One region of the Rhizobium sp. 62_C5_N11_2 genome, then DNA from elsewhere that is predicted to be linked to it. Evidence: riboswitches for the same ligand, from Rfam matches in the RefSeq annotation. Region 1 holds a riboswitch; each other region holds the start of a gene.
What was found. A riboswitch is a leader RNA that binds a small molecule or an ion and turns the genes downstream of it on or off. The one in region 1 is predicted to bind thiamine pyrophosphate.
Positions count from the first base shown of each region.

Region 1 (3,889 bases):
TTTGGCCATCTGGCAGGGCTTGTCAACAAGGTTTTTCAACGAGAGAAAGGGACGCCCCGCCGCGGTCGCTGCGGTTTCAACGCAAAGTAGGTGCCGAACGAAAAAAGGCCCGGGAGGCCGGGCCGTTTTCGATTGGCGGCATGTTCGCTGAGCGAGTGCTTATATATCGTCTTTCCAGAGCGCATGAAAATGCTGCACCGGACCGTGGCCGGAGCCGACGGTGAGGTGTCCGGCAGCCGCGACCGCGCCGGCAAGGTATTCCTTCGCGATGGCGACCGCCTCCCGCGCCGAGGCGCCCTTGGCGAGCTCGGCCGCCAGGGCGCTGGAGAGCGTGCAGCCGGTGCCGTGGGTGTTCTTGGTCGGCACGCGCCTGGCTTCGAACCAGTGCAGGCCGGCGGCGGTGGCAAGCACGTCAGGGCTCTCGTCGCTGTCGAGATGGCCGCCCTTGACCAGCACTGCGGCCGGGCCAAGCGCGCGCAGGCGTTCGGCCTGCGCCGCCATGTCAGCGCGATTTGTCGCGACCGGCTGGTGCAGCAGCGCGGCGGCTTCGGGCAGGTTCGGGGTCAGCAGCGTGGCAAGCGGCAGCAGCCGATGGGTCAGCACGTCGACCGCTTCAGGCGCGAGCAGGGCGGCTCCACCCTTGGCGATCATGACAGGATCGATGACGATCGGAATGTCGCGGTGGTCAGTCAGCGCACCGGCAACGGCGTCGGCGATGCCGGCATTGGCGATCATGCCGATCTTGACGGCATCGACGCGGACATCGGCAAAGACGGCATTGATCTGGTCGGCGACGAATTGCGGCGGCACCAGATGCACACCGCTGACACCTTGCGTGTTCTGCGCCGTCAACGCGGTCAGCACCGCCATGCCGTAGACGCCGCGGGCGGAAAAGGCCTTGAGATCGGCCTGGATGCCGGCGCCACCGGAGGGATCGGAGCCGGCGATCGAGAGAACGTTGCGGATCATGCACGGGCCTTTCGGATTTCTGCGGCGATGCGGCGCGTGGCAGCTTCAGGGTCTGGCGTGCCGCAGATGGCGGAAACGACGGCAAGCCCTTTCGCGCCCGCGGCGAAGACTTGGGCGACATGATCCGCCTTGAGCCCGCCGATCGCGACCGATGGCACCGGCGAGGCCTTCACCAGCTTGGCAAGACCGTCAAAACCGATCGGCTGCTTGTGGTCGGCCTTGGTCGGTGTCGCAAACACCGGTCCGACGCCGGTATAATCGACCAGACCAGGATCAACGGCGGCGGCGAGCGGCGCGGTCTCGACCGAGAGGCCAAGGATCATGTCGGGGCCGATCATCGTCCGCGCTTTGTGTGCATCCATGTCTTCCTGGCCGATATGCAGACCGTCGGCGCCGATGGCGATTGCCGCCTCGACATCGTCGTTGACGATGAGCAGGGCGCCGGTCCCCTCCAATGCCTGTTTCAAGGCGCGGCCGGTCTCGATCATCCCGATGGTGGCGGCATGTTTGTCACGCAGTTGCACCATGGTCGCGCCGCCGGCAACGGCAAGTCGCGCCGTTTCGACCATGCCGATCCCGGCGCACAGATCGGGGTCGAGGACGAGATAGAGCGAAAGGTCGAAAGCTTTCATGCCGCCGATATCCTCGCCCTGGCGTCAAGCGTTTCGGGGTCGAGCGCAGCTAACGCATCGAGGAAACGCCATGAGAATGAACCGGGGCCGGCCGCCCCAAGTGCGGCCTCTTCGCCGGCGATGGCGAAGGTTGCTAGTGTCGCAACCGTCGCGCCGAAGATGTCTTCGGGTGCCGTCGCGGCAAAGGCGCCGACGAGGCAGGTGAGCGAGCAACCGAGCGCGGTGACTTGCGGCATCAGCGCCGATCCGCCTTCGATGCGCACGGCCTTCTCGCCGTCGGTGACGAAATCCACCGCACCGGTGACGGCGACGACCGCCCGCTGACGCTCAGCCAGCCATCGCGCAGAACCTTCCGCCTGTTCGACCGGGTCGCGGCTGTCGACGCCCTGGCCGCGGCTCTCTCCGCCAGCCAGGGCGATGATTTCGGAGGCGTTGCCGCGGATGATGGTCGGACGCAGCGCCAGGAGGTCGGCGACCGCGTTGCGGCGGAAAGCCGTCGCATAATGCGCGACCGGATCGAGCACCCAGGGCTTGCCGGCTGATGTCGCGGCCTTCGCCGCCGCCTGCATGCCGTCGATCCATTGCGTCGACAGCGTGCCGATATTGATTGTCAGCGCGCTGGCGATCCCGGCGAATTCGCCGGCTTCCTCAGCGGCGTGCACCATGGCGGGCGAGGCGCCGGATGCAAGCAGAACATTTGCGGCAATGTTCATGGCGACGTAATTGGTGATGCACTGAACGAGCGGCGGCTTTTCCCGCATCGCCTTCAGCATCGCTCCTGGTGTGGTCCTGGTCTGCATATGGCCCCTTTCAGGCGGGGGCGGGCACGGGGCGGTTCGTGCGGGCTAAGCCGCGACCCCGAGCGACTCCCTCCGCCGGCATTATCCGGTTCAGGTTCGAAGGGTGCTTCTCAGCCCGTCTTTCGACGAACGCCCCTGTCTCTCATCGCGCTCTTTTTCGCAGAGAACGGGCCTGATGTCACCTCGAAAATGACAATCATGCGACCGATGCGGCGCGACGATGGCTATGGATGATTTATGGGTCTGGATTGCCCTTCATAAGGACGAGAGATCGCCGCCGATTCGTGTCTTGACCAGGTTTTCCCGAATGTCGTCTGCGGGTTCTGTTCCGGGCTGCCCTCGTCGTTGCCGTTTTGCCATGCGGCTGTCCTCTCCTTTTCGAGAAGAATAACAGTAGCAACCGTGGGTGCAATGAATTTCTAAAATACATCTCTGTATTTGTGAGGAGCATCGAGAAAAACGCAGATGCCGGAGCGGCTCTTTTCTTCGAAGGAACGAGGCTCATCTTTTCAAGACTTCGCAGCAGTGTGGATAGTGCGGAATTATTCACCCTATCCGTTCATCTGTCGAATTTTCAATGCAAACGGGCAGGTGGACAGCTTCGCGTAAGTTGCGCGTCGTCTCATGGTCCTCGCCAATCGGTTTTATTCGAGCGTTGAAATCTCTTGGCGAATTCGTTGAGGGCGAGTCTCAGCCAAGGCAAGACTTAATCTCCCAGAACGTGAAGTAAATATCTAACGGAAACTTTACCGTGCTGACACGCTTAGGTTGACTAAATGACGGATTGTAGCGATACGGCTTTACACGCGAATAAAATCTTCCTGAAGTTGTATTTTCAATGAGAAAATTTTTGAGAATCGGCATGAAGCGGACTCGTCCGACTATCGCCCCTGTTTTGATATTCATTGCTTGTGCCAACCCGGCTTCTTCGCAATCACCTGTTCCGGCCGATCAAGGACCGGAACAGGTGCAGGCGCCCGCTCAACCGGCGCCGACCATGAAATCCCAGAAATTCGACGACTGGTATTATCGCTGCACCGGTTCGGCAGGCGCTGAGGCCTGCGAAGTCGCCCAGGTCGCGCAAGTCACCAAAGACGGCAAACCCATCAATATCCTGACGTTGGCGATCGCAGCTTCGCCGGCCGGTTCCCAGGGCAAGGGCGAAAAGGGCAAGGGCGACAAGGGCAAGCCGCGGCTGATGCTGACCGCCCTTCTGCCGCTCAACGTCTTCCTGCCCTCCGGCCTGTCAATCAAAGCCGATGGTAAGCCGGTCGCCAAACTCGACTATCGCAATTGCAACCAGTCCGGATGCTGGGCGCAGCAGGCGCTGGATACGAAGACGGCCGCGGCGCTGAAGAAAGGCTCTAGTGCTGAAGGGCTGGTGCGGCTGATGAACGGCCAGGACGTCAATATCCGTTTCTCGCTGAAAGGGCTGAAGCCGGCCCTCGACGAACTCCAGCCCACTGCCGTGAAGTAGCCGAATTTCAA
Region 1 is NZ_JBPWPW010000003.1:341,932-345,820, forward strand. It holds gene thiD (bifunctional hydroxymethylpyrimidine kinase/phosphomethylpyrimidine kinase) at 160-969, opposite strand; gene thiE (thiamine phosphate synthase) at 966-1,601, opposite strand; gene thiM (hydroxyethylthiazole kinase) at 1,598-2,401, opposite strand; TPP riboswitch at 2,452-2,548, opposite strand; gene AB8B31_RS30715 (invasion associated locus B family protein) at 3,240-3,878, shown strand.

Region 2 (3,889 bases), on a different contig from region 1:
CCGAGGCTGATCATTGCGGCAACGAGCGGGGGCATGGGTCTGTCTCCTTGTTGAGGGGTTGGGCGGATGCGCATCAGGATGCCAGCGCGCGCTGCTGGCTGAGGCAGCTCATGAAGCCGTCTCGAAGCATCGCGTCGTCGAGGTTCCTGCCGATGAAGACGATTTCGTTGAGCCGCTTTTCCGATGGCCCCCAGGCCTTTCCGGGGCGTCCTTCAAGCGTCATGTGCACGCCGTGAAAGACATAGCGGCGCTGCTCGCCGTGGAGATTCAGCACGCCCTTCATGCGGAAGAGGTCCGTGCCGATCTCCTGAGCCAGGCGATTGAGCCAGACGTTCAGCGCCGCTGGATCGAGCGGGCCGAAGTCCTGGATCGCCACGCAACCGATGCTCTGGTCGTGCTCGTGTTCATGGTCCTTGAGAATATCGGGGTCGATAGACAGGATGTTCTTGAGGTCGAAGGCGCCGACGTCGAGCACCGCGGAGAGCTCGACCTTGCAATCCCTCGTCCGGATGATCCGGGCAAGCGGATTGATCCCGCGCAATTGCTGCTCGGTGGCGGCAAGGTCCTCGGCGCTCTCCAGGTCGATCTTGTTGAGCAGCAGCACGTCGGCAAAGCTGATCTGCTCCCTCGCCTCGTCCTGAGAGAGCTGTTGCTTCATATGGCGGGCATCGACGACGGTCACGATCGCATCAAGCTGCAGCCGCCTGGCGAGCGTTTCGTCGAGCAGGAAGGACTGGATAACCGGCGCCGGATCGGCAAGACCCGAAGTCTCGATGATGATGCGGTCGATTGGCCGTCCGGAGCGCAGCAGTTCGCCGATCGCGGCGATGAGATCGCCCCTGACAGTGCAGCAGATGCAGCCATTGTTCAGCTCGATGACCTCGTCCGCCGTCGGCACCACGAGCTTTCCATCGATGCCGACCTCCCCATATTCGTTGACGATCACCGCTACGCTCTCGTTTTCGATTGAGGTGAGCAGGTGATTGAGAAGCGTGGTCTTGCCGGTCCCGAGAAACCCGGTCAGAATTGTCGTCGCAAGCTTTGCCATGCCTCATCCCCTTGCCGTCCGAGCACGCCTCCGCCGTCTCGGCCAAATGACCGGGCTGAAAAGGCGGCTCCGCTGCTGTTTGCTGGTCTGATTACGCCGGAAGCGCCGATCAGACGAGGAGAATTACACTTGCAATACCGTCACGAGGCAAGAGACCTGATGTTTCATATTCGGCCAAATAAACCGCAGATTCTGCCAAAATGATGAGCTTTTTGATTTTTGATTAAAAACTGATCATACCGTCTAATTATTGATCTTATTGCCCCTTTCCCGATCATTGACAGGATGGGCATGAAAAACAGTCTGGTTTGCGCAGCTTTGGCGAGGGACGCCATGCGCAAGTTGGCTTTTCGAGGGCATTCTATTGTCGCCGGCGAAAGTGGTGCCGCTAGGGGTGGTCGGGTGACAGCGGATGGGCACCGAGCCGTTGGCGACTGCTTTGCGTTCCTGGAGGTTCTGGCGGGGAATTGGGCCGGCGCTGAGCATGCCACATTCGCTAAACTCCATGAAGCCAGTCAGCCCAGCGGCGCGATGAACAGAACTCAAGCGGTCGGGATATGGGTTCTGAATGGTGCCCTAAGGGCTTGACGGAGCGGCATTTCTCACAATAGCTTAGCCCTATTCACCAGGGGGGTCCCGCCAAGGGGCTGAGATACTGCTGGTCGGATCGGCTTTGGCCGCCCGAGGCGCAGTGACCCGTTGAACCTGATCCAGTTCATACTGGCGTAGGGACGGTGCGGGCGCTGCGGCAGCGAGGGCGGGTATCCGTCCTTCGGAATCCACGGCGTTTTTTCATCATTCCAACACTGGAACTGGGTCTCCAAACGTCAAAACTTGGAGCCTCGAACCATGAATATTGCAGCCACCAAACTCACTCCGGTCGTCACCACAGGTCCGCTTCCCGCCTCCGCGAAAGTCCTGAAAGCAGGCACCATTCATCCGGATATCCGCGTACCGATGCGTCAGATCGCATTGCATCCGACCTCTGGCGAACCGCCGGTCACTGTCTACGATTCTTCCGGTCCCTACACAGCAGAAGGCGCTGCAATCCGCATCGATGCAGGCTTGCCACGCATGCGCGAAAGCTGGGTTCTTGCTCGCGGCGATGTGGAATCCTATGCCGGCCGCATCGTCAGGCCGGAGGATAACGGCTTTGTTTCCGGCGACCGGCTGACGCCGGAATTCCCCGTTCGCAACCAGCCTTTCAAGGCGAAGGCGGGGAGGGCCGTTACCCAGCTCGCCTATGCGCGGGCCGGCATCGTAACGCCGGAGATGGAATTCATCGCCATTCGCGAAAACCTCGGCCGAGAGGCGGCCAAGGATGCTCTCATCCGCGACGGCGAAAGTTTTGGGGCCCATATCCCTGACTATGTCACGCCCGAATTCGTCCGCCAGGAAATCGCTGCCGGTCGGGCAATCATTCCCGCCAATATCAACCACCCGGAACTGGAGCCGATGATCATCGGTCGCAATTTTCTGGTAAAGATCAATGCCAATATCGGCAATTCGGCTGTCACCTCGTCGATGGAGGAGGAAGTCGAAAAGATGGTCTGGGCCATCCGCTGGGGCGCCGATACGGTCATGGACCTGTCGACAGGCCGAAACATCCACAATATCCGCGAATGGATCATCCGCAATTCGCCGGTGCCGATCGGTACAGTGCCACTCTACCAGGCACTCGAAAAGGTGAACGGCATTGCCGAGGACCTCACCTGGGAGGTCTATCGCGATACGCTGATCGAACAGGCCGAGCAGGGCGTCGACTATTTCACCATCCATGCCGGCGTGCGGCTCGCCTATATCCCGCTGACCGTCAATCGCGTCACCGGCATCGTTTCCCGCGGCGGCTCGATCATGGCCAAGTGGTGTCTGCACCACCACAGGGAGAGTTTTCTCTACGAGCATTTCGAGGAGATCTGCGACATCTGCCGCGCTTACGACGTTTCCTTCTCGCTCGGTGATGGCCTGCGCCCGGGATCGATCGCTGATGCCAATGATGCGGCGCAGTTCGCGGAACTGGAAACGCTCGGCGAGTTAACGAAAATCGCCTGGGCGAAGGATTGCCAGGTGATGATCGAAGGTCCCGGCCATGTGCCGATGCACAAGATCAAGGAAAACATGGACAAGCAGCTTGCGGTCTGCGGCGAGGCGCCCTTTTATACGCTCGGACCGTTAACCACCGATATCGCGCCGGGCTACGACCACATCACGTCCGGCATCGGGGCTGCGATGATCGGCTGGTTCGGTACCGCCATGCTCTGCTACGTGACGCCCAAGGAACATCTCGGCCTGCCGGACCGCAACGACGTCAAGGTGGGCGTCATCACCTATAAGATCGCGGCGCATGCCGCCGATCTCGCCAAGGGCCATCCGGCGGCGCAGGTGCGCGACGATGCGCTGTCGCGCGCCCGTTTCGAGTTCCGATGGGAGGACCAGTTCAACCTCTCTCTCGATCCGGAAACCGCCCGTTCCTTCCACGACGAAACGCTGCCGAAGGAGGCGCATAAGGTGGCGCATTTCTGCTCCATGTGCGGCCCGAAATTCTGCTCCATGCGGATTTCGCACGATATCCGCGCCGAAGCGCAGAGGGAGGGGTTGGAAGCCATGGCCGCCAAATATCGCGATGGCGGCGATCTTTACATGCCGGTCGAAAACCTTCCGGGTAACGCATAGTGTCTGCGTTTCTCGTCAAGGGGGCCGGCGTTGCCGGCCTGGCGGCGGCCCATGAACTCGTCAAGCGGGGCTTTTCGGTTGAGGTGATCGAGAAGGCCGGCGCGGAGGGGCTTGGCGCCTCGCATTTTGCTGGAGGAATGCTGGCACCCTATTGCGAACGGGAGGCGG
Region 2 is NZ_JBPWPW010000002.1:636,288-640,176, forward strand. It holds gene AB8B31_RS26600 (DUF1097 domain-containing protein) at 1-35, opposite strand, end outside; gene AB8B31_RS26605 (CobW family GTP-binding protein) at 74-1,048, opposite strand; TPP riboswitch at 1,666-1,798, shown strand; gene thiC (phosphomethylpyrimidine synthase ThiC) at 1,898-3,721, shown strand; gene thiO (glycine oxidase ThiO) at 3,721-3,889, shown strand, end outside.
Region 2: linked by a shared signal. The riboswitch ahead of thiC (phosphomethylpyrimidine synthase ThiC) and the one ahead of thiM (hydroxyethylthiazole kinase) in region 1 are both predicted to bind thiamine pyrophosphate.

Region 3 (3,889 bases), on a different contig from region 1:
GGCGCCGGTCACGACCACATTGCGATTTTCGAACAGTCTGGGATGAAACACGAAGCCGTCCTCCTCGCGGACAGTGCCGCCGGTTGCGTCACTCGCCCTTAACATATGAGCACGCCGACCGAAAGAAAGGCGCGCATCGATCTTTCCCGGGAGAGACTTGGTCTCACCCCGGAAACTGCTCTTCCCAAGAAGTTCCAGCCTTTTAGTTTTCGGTCTCCAGAAGCCGCGCGCCTGGCCCCTCCCTGCCGAGCCGGTCGCAGGGATTGCGCAACGGACAGCTTTCGATCGACAGGCAGCCGCAGCCGATGCAACCTGTCAGACGGTCGCGCAGCAGGCTAAGCCGCCTGATTCGCGCGTCGAGATCATCCTTCCAGCGCGCCGACAGCGTCTGCCAGTCGGCGACGGTCGGCGTGCGTCCCTGCGGCAGGGACTCGAACGCCGCCTGGATTTCCGAAAGCGGAATGCCAACACGCTGCGCCACCTTGATGATGCCGAGCCGGCGCAGCACATCGCGGCCATAGCGCCGCTGGTTGCCGCGGGAGCGGATGCTCGAGATCAGCCCCTTGGTCTCGTAAAAATGCAGCGCCGAGACGGCCAGGCCGCTGCGCTCTGCCACTTCACCGACCGTCAGGAGCTTGCCGAGCGGCGCCGCAGGAATTGTATCCATCACCTCTTGACCTCAATATTAGTTGAGGTTTTATAACCTTGGCTCCTGCAATCGTAAAGTCCAATCGCAACAAGGAGCGACGCGTGAAAACACCCACCAGGCTGGCTGTCATCTATGGGAGCACGAGAGAGGGCCGCATCTGCGACCGGGTGGTCAAATGGCTGACGCAGGAGCTCGTCCGCTTCCCGCAATTTGATATCGACATCATCGACCCGCTGGATTTCGCGCTGCCGGCCAACCGTGACATGACGCACCCCGAAATCGACAGGCTCGCCGGACGGCTTGGCATGGCCGACGCCTTCATCATCGTCACGCCGGAATACAATCACAGCTTCACCGCCTCGTTGAAGTCGATCATCGATTTCTTCTTCGAGCCCTGGCAGGGCAAGCCGGTCGCCTTCGTTTCCTATGGCGGCATATCTGGCGGCCTGCGCGCCGTCGAACAACTGCGGCTCGTCTTTGCCGAACTCCACGCCGTGACGATCCGCGATTCGGTCAGCTTTGCCGCACCTTGGAACCGCTTCGACACAGACGGGCGGCTCGACAATCCCGCCGACGCAATGCGTTTGCTCGATCGGATGATGGCGAGGCTGGAATGGTGGACGCAGGCGCTCGTCACTGCCCGCAGCGATCGTCCCTATACCGACACAGAGCGCCGCGCGTCTTTTCGGACGCGCTAAGGACGCTCTATTACTTTGAATCTGCGCATAATCCTTTCCGAAAATCGATTCCGATTTTCGGGGTTATGCGCTAGCCGCCTGAGGCAGAGAGCTCCGGTTCCGTTCCCGGCAGGTACGGAACCATTGGGAACACCCGGACAGGACCTCCGTCCGGGTGTTTCCCGTCGCATCAGGTCCATCCCGACCGCGCAGACGGGTTCGCAATTTTGCTGTTGCGGGGAGGAAACCCCGGTGATAGTTTCCGCGCAAATAACAGGGGAGCTCCGTATCGCCGGGGCTGAGATGTGAGGTGCAAGCCTCTGGACCCTTCAAAGCTGATCTGGGTAATGCCAGCGGAGCGAGGTTCAGATGTTCTCAGGCGCACAGGTGTCACTCTATCCGATGTCCGGCAATTTCGTCGGCATCATTCTTGATGCCGTCAAGGCGCTCGACCCCTATCGCGACCGGCTGCGCATCGAGACCGATGACATCTCCACACTGCTGGTCGGCCCGCCTGACATTCTCTTCGCCGCCATGCACGATCTTTTCGTCGCCGCCGCAAAGACCGGCGAGCATTGCGTCCTGTCAGCCGCCGTTTCACGCGGCTGCCCCGGCGAGCCTGACGACGCCATCTGCGGCGTCAACCCCTCCCTCGGTCAGGCGGAGCCGCTTGCCGAGCGTATGACAGCCGCACTTGCCGCCGTTGAAACCACCACCGAGACCGGCCAGCCGACCGCTGCGCAATTCTCGCTCTACGTCATGGGAACCGGTACCCATATGGACGAGATTTATGGCTGCATCGACTTCCTGAAGCGCTCTGGCACCTTCGACCGTGCCAAGAATTTCTGCACCAGGCTTTCTGGCGATGCCGGTGCCGTCTTCGCAACCATTCGTGAGGCCTTCTATCGCTTCGGCGACCCCGAGGGACATGTTACCCTCGACATCACGGCGTCTGCCAATAGCCCGACGAAAGCCTGAAATCGAACGCTGATGACACTGCCACAACCATCGGCTTCGCGCCTTGCCGCGCTCCGCGCCGCTCTCTACCGGGGCATACCCGCCTTGCTGGCCGGCTGCGTCTTTTTGGCGGCATGGGAACTCTATGTCGATCTTTCCGGTATCAAAGCTTCCATCCTGCCGGCGCCTTCGCGCATCGTCATCCAGGGCTGGCTGAACCGCGAGGCGCTGATATCAAACACCTGGCCGACGCTCGGCGCGACACTCGGAGGTTTCGCGCTGTCGCTGGCCTTCGCCTTCGCCGCCTCGATCCTCATGGATTTCGTGCCCTTCATGCGCCGGGCATTGCTGCCGATCTTCATCGCCAGCCAGACCCTGCCGCTGGTGGCGATCGCGCCCCTCGTCGTCCTCTGGTTCGGCTTCGGCCTGTTGCCGAAGATCCTGCTGGTGGCGCTCGTCACCTTCTTCCCGCTGCTCGTCGCCTTGCTGCAGGGCTATGAATCGACTGACCGCGACATCGCCGAATTGCTGAATTCGATGAAGGCGAGCCGCTGGCGCATTTTCCGCCTGGCACGGCTTCCCTCCTCGCTGCCCTATTTCTTCGCCGGCCTGCGGATCTCGATCACCTATGCTGTCGTCGGCGCGATCTTTGCCGAATATGCCGGCGCCGCCCGCGGCCTCGGCATCTATATCCTCAACGCCAAGAACAATTTCCGTCCCGATCTCGTGCTCGCCGCCGTCGTCATCAGCGCCGTTCTGACACTCTGCCTCTTCGGAGCGACGCTATTGATCCAGCGCCTCGTCATGCCCTGGCAGCCAACCGCGGAGCGGCGCCGATGAGCGATACAATGGTTGAACTGCACAATATCTCGAAGTCCTTCGACGGCATGAAGGTGCTCGGCGATATTTCGCTCGCCGTCGCAGACGGCGAGTTCGTTTCGATCGTCGGCCCGTCCGGCTCCGGAAAATCGACGGTGCTGCGACTGCTGACCCAGGCACTGCGCCCCGATGCCGGCACCATGCTTTTTAAGGGCGTGCCGCTGGAACAGGCGCCGCATTCCTTCGCCTTCATGCCGCAACGCGATGCGCTGATGCCCTGGCGCCGGATCATCGACAATGCGGCACTCGGTCTCGAGGTGAAAGGCATGAGCCGCCGCGCGGCCCGCGCCGCCGTCGCGCCGCTGTTCGAGAGCTTCGGCCTTGCCGGCTTCGAACACCACTATCCCTCCGAACTGTCAGGCGGCATGCGCCAGCGCGCCGCGCTGCTGCGCACCGTCGTCCAGACCCAGGACATGCTGCTGCTCGACGAGCCTTTCGGCGCGCTCGACGCGCTGACGCGCACGCAGATCCAGGAATGGCTGCAGGGCATGTGGACCGAACACCGTTGGACGGCGCTGCTGATCACCCATGATGTTCGCGAGGCCGTGTTCCTCTCCGACCGGATCTACGTGCTTTCGGCCCGTCCGGCGCGTATCATCCGCGAATTCCGCGTTCCCCTGCCCCGCCCGAGAAGCATTGCCGATCTCGGCTCGCCGGCGGCCCAGGCGATCGAAACCGAAATCCTGCAAACCCTGCTTCATCCGCTAGAACAGGATGATTTTAGGCC
Region 3 is NZ_JBPWPW010000001.1:4,058,161-4,062,049, forward strand. It holds gene AB8B31_RS19950 (SDR family NAD(P)-dependent oxidoreductase) at 1-51, opposite strand, end outside; gene soxR (redox-sensitive transcriptional activator SoxR) at 203-667, opposite strand; gene AB8B31_RS19960 (NADPH-dependent FMN reductase) at 751-1,347, shown strand; TPP riboswitch at 1,592-1,705, shown strand; gene AB8B31_RS19965 (YkoF family thiamine/hydroxymethylpyrimidine-binding protein) at 1,696-2,304, shown strand; gene AB8B31_RS19970 (ABC transporter permease) at 2,317-3,123, shown strand; gene AB8B31_RS19975 (ABC transporter ATP-binding protein) at 3,120-3,889, shown strand, end outside.
Region 3: linked by a shared signal. The riboswitch ahead of AB8B31_RS19965 (YkoF family thiamine/hydroxymethylpyrimidine-binding protein) and the one ahead of thiM (hydroxyethylthiazole kinase) in region 1 are both predicted to bind thiamine pyrophosphate.

Region 4 (3,889 bases), on a different contig from region 1:
TGATGGCCGATCACTTCGAGCTTGATCCAGTCGGTGCGGAAAACATCGCGCGCCATCTTCGCCGTCAGCACAGCCTCCTGCACGCTGTGGCATCCGGCCGTGTTGGGAAGCACGCGCACATCAAGCTCGCGGATCAGCTCAAAGAAGGCGCCGCCCGCCTTGCCGCCGACGGCCTCGCGCCGAAGCGAAACAGTTACAATTTCGGTCTTCGATCGTCTCACTGCTTCCGCAAGCACGGCCGGAGACGGGTAGCGGGCGGTGCCAAGCAGCAGCCGGGAATGGACCTCGACGCTGTAAAGTTTCAGCATCTTAGCCTCCTTGCATCGGTGAGAGAATTTCAATGCGGTCGCGCTCGCCAAGCATGAAATCGACGCGATCCTCGCGGTGTACCAGTTCGCCGTTCACCGCGGTTGCGAGCCACCCGCCTTCGTAGTCCAGAGCGAGAAGCAGATCTGCGAGCGTCGCGGCCGCGACCTGTTGTTCCTCGCCATTGATGATGAAGGTCATGGCGCCCTCCTTTCCGTTTGTTCTGTTAGAAGAAGCCGCGCCACCTCTCCGGCCATGGCCGGCGCCAGCAAAAAGCCATGGCGATAGAGGCCGTTGACATGGAGGGTGTGTTTCTCCTGCGTCACGCGCGGTAGATTATCGGGATAAGCGGGCCGCACGCCTGCGCCTGTTTCCGTGACGCGTGCCTCGCCGAAGGCGGGATGCATCGCATAGGCAGCATTCAGCAACTCCATCAGCGAACGCGCGGTAATCGGCCCCGCATCGTCACTTTCGATCATCGTCGCACCGACCATGAAGCAGTTCTTTTCGCGCGGCACGATATAGATCGGGTGGCGCGGATGCAGCAGGCGGACGGGGCGAGAAAGGCTGACCTCGCGCGTTTCGACGCAGAGCATCTCGCCTCGAACACCACGCAATTCGGGCAGTTGGCCAATCTGGGCGGCACCGGTGCAGTCGATCACCCGGTCATAATGGGCAACGTTCGCATTGCCCGTGACGCCGAACACGAGAAGCACGCGGGCGTTCTCCAGTCCTGCCGCAAGTCCCGAGAGCGCCTGCCGTGGATCGAGGTGCGCTTCCTGCCGGAAGAACAACGCCCTGCGGAAGCGGCCGGCGAGATCAGGCTCCAGAGCTGCGATCGCCGCCTCGTCCAGCCATTCCCATCCGCTTGTGCGGCGGGAAAAGCGGTCCAGCTCGGCGGTATCTCGCCCACCCGCGACCACCAGCGTTCCTCGGCGTTTGACGTGGCCGGGCAATGCTGCCTCCCACCAATCGGCGGCATTACGACCGAGCGTCAGCACCGGTTCCTCCGCACTTTCCCGTTCGCACCACGGGGCGAGCATGCCGCCGGCAAGGCCGGAGGCGCCGCCCCCGACCTTGTCGGCCAGCTCCGTAAGGGTGACGCGGAAGCCTTGGCGATAAAGCTGCCAGGCCACGGTGAGGCCGGCAACGCCGGCCCCCTTGACAAGAACGCGCATGGTCATCCTCCAATCGGTATTTTAGCGGCCTCTACGACCGACATGTAAAGTTCGCCGCCCTGTCGGTATTTCGCCGCCATCGCGTCCAGCCCCTCCTTCTGCGCCTCGGCGCGGATGTTGTGCGATATGCGCATCGAGCAGAAATGCGCCACCTTGTGCGCTTCCTTCGGCAAGGTCTCGTCACGGTAGCTGCGGGCGGTGTCGGGATGGGAGGAATCATAGACGACGAAAGGCGGCTCGCCGGCGGTCGGATGGACGCTGATTCCGCGCATCGGCACGCGGACATGACTGTGGATAACTCCCGGTATGGATCTTCCGCGACACTGGCAGCGGGCCGGTGGTGACGGTTGGGGTGAAGTTTTTTGCGGCAATGTCATAGTTTGAGGCTCCAAATTGAAAGTTGGAGACCCAGTCAGCCGGAATGATGAAAAGACGCCGGCATGGATTCCACGCGTGAATCCGAAGCCTTGGAGCGCTTGCACCGTCCCTACGCCAGTATGAACTGGATCAGGTTCAACGGGTCACTGCGCCACAACAAGCAACACCTTATTGTTCAGCAGTATCTCAGCCCCTTGCCGGGCCCCCCTGGTGAATGCCGCCATGAAAGACCGGAGCTGCCCTTCTGTCAAGCAAGGCCTAATGCATATTTTTCTTGCTCGTCAAGCATGACGGCTTCCCGTCTAAAATCGCCGTTGAAACCGGAAGTCTCCGTGCCTCCGCTAATTGCATTTCACAAGCGCGATATGCGCGCCGCAATAGGAACCTAACTGGCGGATATTCGCCACCTCCACCGAGGCGAGAAATGCCGGGCCCGCCCGTTCCTTAAGACAGGTTCCTTCGGCCCGCGAAGGTGCTTAGCTTTGTCGATTGCGCAGGCTCTCAGTGCGCGAGCGCTTCCGCCACCCGAATCCCACCGGCTGGATCCGAATCGACCCCACAAGCAGCGCGATCACGCCGTCCCCGACGATCCATTATGCGATCTTCGTCCAAAACGTGAGCTCCATAGCAACAAGCCGGAGCGCTGGCCTCGAAATCGCGCCGTGCCACGACGTAGGAACGTCCTGAGCGGAAGCGGATGTCGACTGTCCTCTAGAGCCAATATCGGTTTCTCGGGGGAAGCTTCATGCGGTCGAGGCCTCATTTTTTTGGATATGGTACGCGCGTTGTACTATCGTGGCGGGAAATCCGGAGAGGGGCATGCAATATGGCCAAAGGTTGGTGCTGTGAGCAGCACCTCGGCTGATCATCGGGGCTGCCGCAGTAGGCGCTTCGGGCGGTATAGCCATTGCAGACTTCGAAATTCCTGAACTGCTAATCGCCGCGCTGTTTGAGGGCGTTATCATTGGCATGGCCGTTGAGCAGTTCCTAGCTACGATGAGCAAACAGGCTTGGCGGGAGAAAAACAGATGGCGCTCGGAGGAAACGCGCTGGAATGAGCGTGCCGTACTCGGACCCTGGCTTAAGACACCAGCTGCGGAGCCATTACGGCCGGTCGACGCCGCGGATCAACTCCGTATCGTGATGCGCTCGAAGTTCACCATCCAGCCATTGCTGAACAAGAGGGGAGCCCGGGTAGGTTTCGCATTCGTAACGTGAGCACTAATTTCAAGCTGAGGCTGAACATCAATGATCAAGCGATGACGCGGAACGTTGCATCAGGACAGTGGTTACGCTGGTTCGCTGCCAAGGCGGTTGGTTCATCTGCTGGTTCTTAGCTCTCTACCGGTCGACTTTCTCCGCTGCTTCAAGCGAAAATTCGGCGCGCAATACCGCCTTCTGTGCTCGCGAAAAATCGGCGGCGGCTTGTTCTGCCCGCTCTTGCGCGGCGCACCGGGCGTCTTTGCGCTGCGCAAGCGATCGGCCGGCATCGGCTTCATGGCTGCGCAATACGGATTGTCGCATCAACGCGTCCTGAAGCTTGGCGGCGGAGATAACGCCGCTCTTGCGCAATTCGTCGACGATAGGATTGCCTGCGGCCCGGCTTGCTGCCATGTCGAGCGCTTCGGAGGCTTTCGCTTCCCGCTCCCGCGCGTTTTCGGCGTCCGCCCGCGCCTCGGAGAGGCTGCGGGAAAGATTGTCCGCCCGCAGGCTGCGGATCTCCAGTAACTGCCTGAGAGACTTCAGCGCCTTCATATCAGCCGCTCAGGCACCGTTGTTCGTCGTCAGGATTTCCAGCTGGCCGCCCTTGATGACCTTGATGCTGTCGGCTTCCTGCCGGCTCAGCACGTCTTCGACGGCCTTGGTGAAGACGGAGGGGCCGCGCACCAGCACCAAGCCGCTGGCGGGATCTTCACGCAGTGCATCGTCCGGCAGTAGCGGGAACAGCGCGCGAATGGCGTTTTGCTCGGTCTTCCAGCTGCGGTCGCCGCGATCGAGGACAACGGTGGAGACCTCCTGCTTAGGCG
Region 4 is NZ_JBPWPW010000004.1:78,465-82,353, reverse strand. It holds gene AB8B31_RS32125 (thiazole synthase) at 1-308, opposite strand, end outside; gene thiS (sulfur carrier protein ThiS) at 310-507, opposite strand; gene thiO (glycine oxidase ThiO) at 504-1,484, opposite strand; partial or broken gene AB8B31_RS32110 (phosphomethylpyrimidine synthase ThiC) at 1,487-1,699, opposite strand; TPP riboswitch at 1,951-2,081, opposite strand; partial or broken gene AB8B31_RS32105 (DUF2726 domain-containing protein) at 2,724-3,059, shown strand; gene AB8B31_RS32100 (hypothetical protein) at 3,204-3,617, opposite strand; gene AB8B31_RS32095 (hypothetical protein) at 3,627-3,889, opposite strand, start outside.
Region 4: linked by a shared signal. The riboswitch ahead of AB8B31_RS32110 (phosphomethylpyrimidine synthase ThiC) and the one ahead of thiM (hydroxyethylthiazole kinase) in region 1 are both predicted to bind thiamine pyrophosphate.